Linked DNA regions of Ferrimicrobium sp.. The protein of the gene in region 1 binds, or shares a complex with, the protein of each later gene. Links are inferred from orthologs where the notes say so. Each region holds a gene or a part of one and is shown on either strand. Other genes may lie near its edges. The genes, in order: uvrB and M7Q83_RS07455.

Region 1 (4,841 bases):
ATGATGGATCGCGCCCAAGATAAGATCTCGCAGATGCAGTCGCGGGCTGCAGCCGTCGGCGAGCTAGCGAACTCCGGCGTGCTCGACTCCCCGTCACTTGGCGGACATGGCGATGATATCGAAGCAGCTCTCGCTCAGAAGTCCTCTGCAAATGACGTAGATCTGCAACTTGCCGCAATGAAAGCAGAGCTCAACGGCCCAGCTCAGCCAGCGAGTCTTGGGGCACCGACGAACACGAGCGACACCAAGGAGCTCCATGCAGCGGACACAACTACCACCGACGCAGCAGCTAGCCCAGCACCGGTGGCCGGTGACTCCTTTGTGGTTCGGGTACTCGGCCAGAACCGTTTCCGCATTCCGAACTCCATTCGACCAGCCCTCGATGGGCTCGACGCAGCGTTGGAGATGGCGGTTGACAAGAACGACGCTGAATCTTTTGCACAACTGGTCAAGCAGCTTGGGCTTCTCGTCTCAACCAACGGCACAGCCTTGGAGGAGACGGACACCACCAAGGCCGACATCGTCCTGCCAAGTCCAGATATGACTCTCGACGAAGCGAAGAAACTCTTCTTTGATGCACCAGCTACAATACAAGACGCAACGGCGCCAGACGCAACGGCGCCGACTACTACCGGCGCTGCCACTAATGGGGCGGGTACCACTGCCGAGGCAACGGAGAGCTGACCTCAGTCTTGTAGTCCGCGACTCGTCGAACCGCGCCAGATTGGTGCGGTGATCTGCTGGTCGGGACGTACCTTAAGTGTGCACCGGCCTGTTCCGCCCTGTTCTCTATGAGTTCTGTTCTCTATGAGAGCAGTCGGCTGAGTTCTTTGATGTCATCGCGCAGTTTTGCCGCCTCCTCAAAACGGAGCTCAGTGGCGCAGGCCTCCATCTCGACGCTCAACGCACTGATGACCTCCTGGAGCTGTTCAGGGGCCAGGTGAGCGTAGCGTTCGCCCACCTTTGACCGTCGCAGTTTGGGGACCCGTGAAGGGGAGTGTTCGTCACCCATAAGGTCTCCGAGGCGCGCTGTTACTGTTGTTGGAGTAATCCCACGAATCTCGTTATAGTGCTCCTGGACTGCACGCCGTCGCGCGGTCTCGGAGATTGCATACTCCATTGATCGCGTCACCTTGTCCCCGTAGAGCAAGACGGTGCCATGACTATTACGCGCCGCACGCCCGATCGTCTGTACCAGCGAGGTCTCGGAGCGCAGAAACCCTTCCTTGTCAGCGTCGAGAATGGCCACCAGCGAGACCTCCGGGAGATCGAGACCCTCCCGCAACAGGTTGATGCCAACAAGCACATCAAACTCCCCAAGGCGAAGATCACGGATCAGTTCAATGCGATCCAGCGTCTCAACATTCGAGTGCAGGTAACGTACGCGTACCCCAAGTCCCTCGAAATAATCCGTCAGGTCCTCGGCCATCTTCTTTGTCAGCGTCGTCACCAAGACGCGCTCGTTGACCTCAACCCTACGATGGATCTCTCTGAGGAGATCGTCAATCTGCCCTTTGGTAGGGCGCACCTCTACAACGGGATCGAGCAGTCCTGTTGGTCGTACAATCTGCTCGACCACCGAAGACGACTGGGAGATCTCGTAAGGCGCAGGCGTCGCAGAAAGGAAGATGGCCTGGTTGATACGCTCATAGAACTCGTCAAAACGTAGTGGACGATTGTCCATCGCCGATGGTAGGCGGAAGCCGTGTTCCACAAGGGTCTCCTTGCGGGAACGGTCACCGGCGTATTGGCCACGGAGCTGGGGCACGGTAACATGACTCTCATCGATGATAAGCAGATAGTCCTGGGGGAAATAATCTAACAGCGTGTAGGGAGGCTGCCCAGCTTTGCGACCGTCGAGATGACGAGAATAGTTCTCGATTCCCGAACAGAATCCGACCTCACCGAGCATCTCCAGATCGAACTCAGTTCGCATCTTGAGACGCTGTGCCTCAAGGAGTTTGCCCTGGTGGTCAAAGTATCCAAGCTGGTCACGGAGTTCATCCTCAATGCCATTCATGGCGACTTTTAGGCGTTCTGGGCTCGCGAGGTAATGAGTAGCGGGAAAAATGACGAACTCGTCCAGATCTTTGACCAGTTCGCCTGTCAGAAGATCTACCTTTGAGATCCTCTCAATCTCGTCGCCAAAGAACTCGATTCTCATGGCGAACTCCTCGTACGCTGGATGAACCTCGACGGTATCCCCACGCAATCGAAACTTGCCTCGCGAAACCTCCACATCATTACGCTCATACTGCATCGCCACCAGCGATCGCGCAATCGTTTGCAGGGAGATACTCTTGCCACACTGGAGCGGAAGAATCTGGCCCTGGTACTCCTCCGGCGACCCCAGGCCGTAGATACATGAGACCGATGCGACGACGACGACGTCCCTTCTTGTCAGCAGAGCCGACGTGGCGGCGTGGCGCAGGCGATCGATCTCATCGTTAATCGACGAATCTTTCTCGATGTAGGTATCGGTCGTTGGGAGATACGCCTCCGGTTGGTAGTAGTCGTAGTACGAGACGAAGTACTCCACCCGATTATGCGGGAAGAAGCCACGAAATTCGTTGGCGAGCTGTGCCGCCAGCGACTTGTTAGGCGCGATGATCAACGTTGGACGCTGTACTGCTTCAATGGTCCATGCGATGGTCGCACTCTTACCCGAACCGGTAATACCTAGGAGGGTCTGGAACCGCTCGCCACGCTTGATTCCCTTCGCAAGCTCTGCAATAGCCTTCGGTTGATCCCCAGCCGGTTCATAGTTTGAGACCACCTGAAATTCTGGCACGCACCCAGCCTAGGCGCGTCATGGCTCAAACGTTCACACAGCCATGTGTCCGACCATCGCTACTCGATCCCTGCAGCCTCCCGACCAGGTCACCGTACGGTCCAGATACTGTTCATGACCGTCACAGCCCCTCCAAGGCCCGGTACCACTGGGGGATCCTGCGCAATCTGACGATTTGTGCACCACCAGCGGTTAAGGTGGTCGGTAGTTGCGCATCGCAACTACCGACTTACACCGCTCATCCCAATGAGCATGCGACCCGACTTGGAGGTTCCATGACAGATCATGCCGTACTTGGAGAAGAGATCGCCTTTCAGGGTGCCAATGCTGAATGGATTGAAGGATTCTACGCTCGTCCATTAGGACGGACCGCGAGAGGTTCTGTGGTGGTCATCCACCATATGCCTGGCTACGATGAGGCGACCAAGGAGATCGCACTTCGTTTTGCCCGTCACGGTTATGGGGCACTGATGCCAAATCTCTACTTTCGCGAGGCACCGACAGCTGCGCCCGATGATGCCGCTGCCATCGCACGCGCGCAGGGTGGGGTGCCTGATGCACGTCTCCTTGGCGATGTAGGAGGTGCACGAGAGTACCTTCTCCATCAACCCGCAGCCAATGGCAAAAGTGCCGTCATCGGCTACTGTTCCGGGGGCCGTCAAGCATTCCTGGCTGGCTGCGAACTTCCCTTCGATGCCGTGGTGGACTGTTACGGTGCGTTCGTCGTCAATCAACCTCCAAGCGAATCACCGATGAAGGTCAGTGCCGTCATCGATCGTGCAAGCAAGCTTACTGGTCCTGTGCTCGGGCTCTTTGGCAATGATGACTCCTATCCTGGCCCCGAGGAGGTCAACGCGCTAGATGCGGAGCTAACCGAGCTCAACAAGCCACATGAATTCCATCGTTACGATGGTGCAGGTCATGCGTTCTTTAACACCGCGGCACCCTCCTACCGACCCGAGGCAGCCAAGGATGCGTGGGGGCATATCTTCCGCTTCTTCGATACCTACCTAGGGGCATGACAGCTATGTGTACCTACACCACGGCCACGCTCGACCTCGTCGGCAACGCAAAGAGTGGCTCCGCTTGGGAACGGGTCAAGACCGTCTCGGTCTATCTCGACCACCCCGTTGCCTTCCCTGCAACCCACTCGCTCAACATCGATCTTTTTGCCGACCAAGATAATCCAAAACGCAGTGCCGCCCTCGAACTCTCTCCACGCTCAGCGAAAGAACTCGCCGAGGCTATTCTCACGATGATTGCACAAGCACCAGAGGGTTTGCTCGACGAGGGTTGATTCGTCACTGTGAGCGCAGGTAGTTCCTAAGCGTAGCTATTATCGGCCGTTTTATAGATTATCTTAACACCAATGCGCGAATAACTTGGTTTTCGTCTAAACTTCCTTGAGTCTTCATAGCAGAAGCACCGGTGGTGCTTGGACCCAAGGATGGTTTAGATGATTCGATCGTTGCTCGCCGTGCCACTCATCACCATGGCGGCCCTCGCTATGGGCCACGCCCCGACCACGCCCCGACCGTCGCGTTCTGCACAACTGGCAGTAGCCAGCGCGCCGAGCTTTGGCACCCGACAGCCCTTCCCCTGGGGCACCTTCGTCGCCTCTACGGCCTCCATTGACGGCACTGTTACAGGGACGATCGCCGTTTCGCACACCATTCAGCGAGCAACGCCGCGCCTATTGAAGGCCAAAACGGTCTGCACCAGCGATTCCTGCGGCGCCACACCTCTGGCATTTGGACTCATGGAACAAGTCCTGCGCATGGATGCAAACCGGTGGGCGCAGCTCACACCCAACACCACGATCCACTCAGTACCCAATGGCGTACAGATCACCGGCACCAATGGTGCCCTCGATATCGTCGATCTCTCTACCCTTCCCGCGAAACCATTTACGGTCTTCATCGACGCCCCTCGCACCGCGACCGTGCTGCTCAACCTCTCTCAACGTGCCACACAGACCATCGATGAGCTGCACGCGACGGTGCTCACTGGCCCGCCAATAGCAAAAGTCCTCTGGAATTTTGCCCAAGCG
Region 2 (3,841 bases), on another replicon or contig:
GATCCTGGCGATGTTATTGCTCACATCGACACCGCACAATCTCCCAAGTACACGGTAAGTACGTCCTGCACTCATGCCATCTGCTCCTGCATCCGGCCACGTGAAGACAGGACCTCGTTCATGTCGACGCCTCACCGGAAAGTAGATGAAGCCTCGTCTTCCTCTAGCCGAGGAGATACCATGACACGTAGATTCCTGCCACCCGGTGGCACCTACTATTGGCCTACCTTGTCTGTCCTCACCCTATCGGCGCCGTTTAGTGGTACTAAAGCAGATTCCAAGGGATGGGCGCGAAGAGAGACCCCCCATTGGAGAGTCCTTGGCCACGCATTGGTCGGCTATGCACGAGACCAAAGCAGCAGCGATGCGTGCGCCTCGGAGACCCAGCCCGTCACTGCGGTAGGACTCAGATCCTCGGTTTGGAGCTTACACCAACTTTAGCTTGGCCATCGATCCGAAAAAGACTCGCTCACCTGCGGCATCGAAGTAGACGACGACTTCACGATCGACCGAGCGTTCCCGAATCGCCCGCACTTCTCCCTCACCGTAACGGACATGAAAGACCCTGTCTCCAACTCGATACGGCGCTGGCTGTCCAGACCGTTGTGGTTGCCGAGGCTCTGGTAGAGGAAGGGAGGAGTACTCCAGCGACTCCAAACGTCGATAGACACCATCAGGCAGATCCGTGATAAAGCGACTCTCTGGATTGTAGATCACGCTCCCTTGAAAACTCCGTCGGCGCGCAGAGGAGATCATGAGGCGTTCCTTCGCCCGGGTCACCGCAACGTAGAGCAGGCGCCGTTCCTCCTCGATCTGACTAGGAGAGGTTAACGATCGCATATGAGGGAAGATCCCCTCCTCAAGTCCTACGACAAAGACGATTGGGAACTCAAGTCCCTTGGCCATATGCACGGTCATGAGGGTCATACTCGATTGATCGAGATCGGCGTCGATCGCGCTAAAGAGCGCGGTCTGCTCCAAGAAGGCCTCGAGCGAGTCAGCCTCCCCAGCGACTCGGCGCAGCTCCGCCAAGTTCTCGAGCCTTCCCTCGGCCGTGAGTGGATCCTCCTCGTTGATCAGGTCGACGTACTCGGTACGTTCAATCACCTCGTCAAGCACAAGCGGTGCGAGAGCCCCCTCTTGGACCTGCTGGCGAAGATAGGTGAGCAACTCCATGAAGTGCGTCAGCGCCTTGGCGGCCCTCGAAGAGAGCCCGAGCTCATCGGCAGAGAAGAGTTCCAAGGCATGCAGCATTGAGACGTTTCGGGTACGGGCTGCAGTCGCAAGCTGTTCTTGGGTGCCGGCTCCAATACCCCGATGTGGGGTGTTAATCACCCGCAAGAGCGCTACGTCGTCATCTGGATTCACCAAAATACGTAGATAGGCCAAGATATCACGAATCTCGCGACGATCGTAGAAACGCACCCCGCCGACCACGCGGTAGGGAATGCCAGCCTTCGAGAGCTCCTCTTCAAGGACTCGGCTTTGCGCATTCGTGCGGTAGATCACCGCAATGTCACGGAGGCTGGATCCACTGGAGAGCAGCGCCACGAGCTGGGACACCACAAACTCCGCCTCCTGGCGGTCGTCCTGGGCCACAAAATAGAGTGGTAGTTCTCCCTGCCCAAGTTCTGACCAAAGTGTTTTGTCGTGCCGGAGAGCATTGTGCGTGATCAGGGTGTTGGCGAGTTCGAGAATGGCGTTTGTCGAACGATAGTTCTGTTCGAGTGCGATCGTACGGGTCGCCGGAAGACGCTCCGAGAAACCGATGATATTGCCAAGATCCGCTCCACGGAAGCCATAGATCGACTGATCCGAGTCACCGACGACAAAGATATTCTTCTCGGGCTCGGCCAGAATGGAGATGAGCTCATTCTGGGCCCGATTGGTATCCTGGTATTCATCAACTAACAGGTAACGAAACCGACGTTGATAGTACTCACGCACTCCCGGATGTTCGCGAAGTCCGGTCACGACTAAGTTGACAAGATTGTCGAAGTCAACCGCATTGTTGGCGATAAGCGCGTCTTCATATGCCTGATAGAGGGTTGCCACCAAACGGTCGTAGGCCCCCACCGCATCAACCGCCATCTCGCGAGGTCCGATCAGATCGGCCTTAGCTGAGCTGATCTTGGCCATAACGGCCCGTGCGGGGAAACGTTTGGTGTCAAGTTCTAAGCTACGAATCGTACGCTCGAGCAGACGTCTCGCGTCATCGGCGTCATAGATGGTGAAACCTGATCGGAGTCGACCAAGCTCTGGGTGCACACGCAAGATTCGACTACAAGCAGAGTGGAAGGTCGATATCCACAGCGCCTGCGAGGCCTCGATGCTCACCAGCTCATGGACGCGTTCAGCCATCTCGCGAGCTGCCTTATTGGTGAACGTGATCGCTAGGATCTCATTCGGAGCGATGCCATGCTCGAGGAGATAGACCACCCGGCGAGTCAGTACCCGCGTCTTGCCTGAACCGGCGCCAGCCACAACAAGAACAGGACCATCCAGGGTTGAGACCGCCTCTCGTTGACGATCGTTCAGACCCTCTAAGACCTGTCGGCTAGCCTCAGCCGTCAAAAGCTACTCCCACTCAATCGTTCCCGGTGGTTTTGAGGTGATGTCATAGACCACCCGATTGACTCCATCCACCTCACCTACGATCCGATGCGCAATCACATCTAAGACCTCATAGGGAAGGCGAGCCCAGTCGGCCGTCATGGCATCGTCGGAGTCAACAGCACGTACGATAATGGGCGCATCGTAGGTTCGTTCATCACCAGAGACTCCTACGCTACGCAACGAGGGAGCCAACACGGCGAAATACTGCCACATGGATCGGCCAAGCCCCGCGTGCAGGATCTCCTCGCGGACGATCCTATCCGCTGCCCGCACCCGGGCGACAGCCTCCGCGGTGACCTCTCCAACAATGCGCACGGCGAGTCCTGGGCCAGGGAAGGGCTGTCGCCAGACGACCTCTTCGGGAATACCAAGCTCGACACCGATAGCGCGGACCTCATCTTTGAAGAGAAACCGTAACGGCTCGACCAGGGAAAATGTCATGTCGCTTGGCAGCCCGCCAACATTGTGATGGCTCTTGATGAGCGCGGCGGAACCGTTCCCTGATTCGATGACATCGGGATAGAGCGTTCCCTGGACGAGAAACCCTCCAGCATCGATATCGAGGGACGCCTCCTCAAACGTGCGAATAAAGAGATTCCCGATCGTCTTGCGTTTGAGCTCGGGATCCAACACGCCAGCCAATGCCGACAGAAAGCGTTGTGCAGCATCGACTACCACGAGTTTGATGTGGAATTGAGAGGAAAAGAGGGCGACCACCTGATCGGCCTCACCCTCACGCAGCAACCCAGTATCGACAAAGACACACGTTAGCTGGTCGCCGACAGCTTCATGGGTCAGCACAGCGGCAACGGTGGAATCAACTCCACCTGAGAGTGCGCACAGCACATTGCGATCCCCGACCTGGCTACGGATTTGTGAGATCGACTCCTCGATAATCGAGAAGTTGGTCCATTTCGGCTCAAGCCTTGCAGCCCGGAAGAGAAAATTACTGAGTACCTCACGCCCATGCTCTCCGTGGGAGACCTCAGGGTGAAACTGTACACCATAGCGGGCGCGCGTGGAATCCTCAAAACACGCAACTGATGAGTGTGCCGTCGAGGCCGTGACGATCGCACCACTTGGCGGTAGGACCATGGTATCTTGATGGCTCATCCAGGATGCAAAGGAGTCCGGAAGGTCCGCCAAAAGCGTACCAACACCCGGTGAGAGCTGTGCAATAGTAGTGCGCCCATACTCACCGGCTGGTGTCCGTTCCACACGCCCG

The links.
Region 2: the proteins of uvrB (region 1) and M7Q83_RS07455 are in contact, whole or in part, in a crystal structure (PDB 7EGT), measured with the Thermus thermophilus proteins. The link is inferred for Ferrimicrobium sp. from one-to-one orthologs. Residues at the interface, in WP_096411307.1 of Thermus thermophilus: Glu23, Leu25, Arg26, Asp27, Gly28, Glu29, Arg30, Phe31, Arg55, Glu326, Asp327, Phe328, Glu379, Ser382, Gln383, His398, Gly400, Arg401; in WP_096412145.1 of Thermus thermophilus: His654, Arg656, Phe657, Gln666, Asp668, Glu669, Lys680, Arg681, Leu682, Ser683, Lys685, Tyr686, Ala687.

Annotation. Positions count from the first base shown.
Region 1 is NZ_DAHXOI010000005.1:184,067-188,907, forward strand. Bases 299-3,231 are described here. They hold uvrB (excinuclease ABC subunit UvrB), read right to left. Parts: upstream 2,792-3,231; coding sequence 806-2,791; downstream 299-805. Other genes in these bases: M7Q83_RS05410 (PspA/IM30 family protein), read left to right, coding at 299-684; M7Q83_RS05420 (dienelactone hydrolase family protein), read left to right, coding at 3,067-3,231. Outside these bases: more of M7Q83_RS05410, read left to right, coding at 1-298; more of M7Q83_RS05420, read left to right, coding at 3,232-3,813; M7Q83_RS05425 (DUF6295 family protein), read left to right, coding at 3,819-4,088; M7Q83_RS05430 (choice-of-anchor A family protein), read left to right, coding at 4,248-4,841. UniProt on the Escherichia coli protein: The UvrABC repair system catalyzes the recognition and processing of DNA lesions. A damage recognition complex composed of 2 UvrA and 2 UvrB subunits scans DNA for abnormalities.
Region 2 is NZ_DAHXOI010000008.1:93,543-97,383, reverse strand. What follows is about bases 1-2,899. They hold M7Q83_RS07455 (UvrD-helicase domain-containing protein), read right to left. Parts: upstream 2,575-2,899; coding sequence 427-2,574; downstream 1-426. Other genes in these bases: guaA (glutamine-hydrolyzing GMP synthase), read right to left, coding at 2,578-2,899; M7Q83_RS07460 (glycosyltransferase family 2 protein), read right to left, coding at 1-75. Outside these bases: more of guaA, read right to left, coding at 2,900-3,841. UniProt on the Escherichia coli protein: A helicase with DNA-dependent ATPase activity. Unwinds DNA duplexes with 3'-5' polarity. Translocates on single-stranded DNA with 3'-5' polarity. Initiates unwinding more efficiently from a nicked substrate than double-stranded DNA.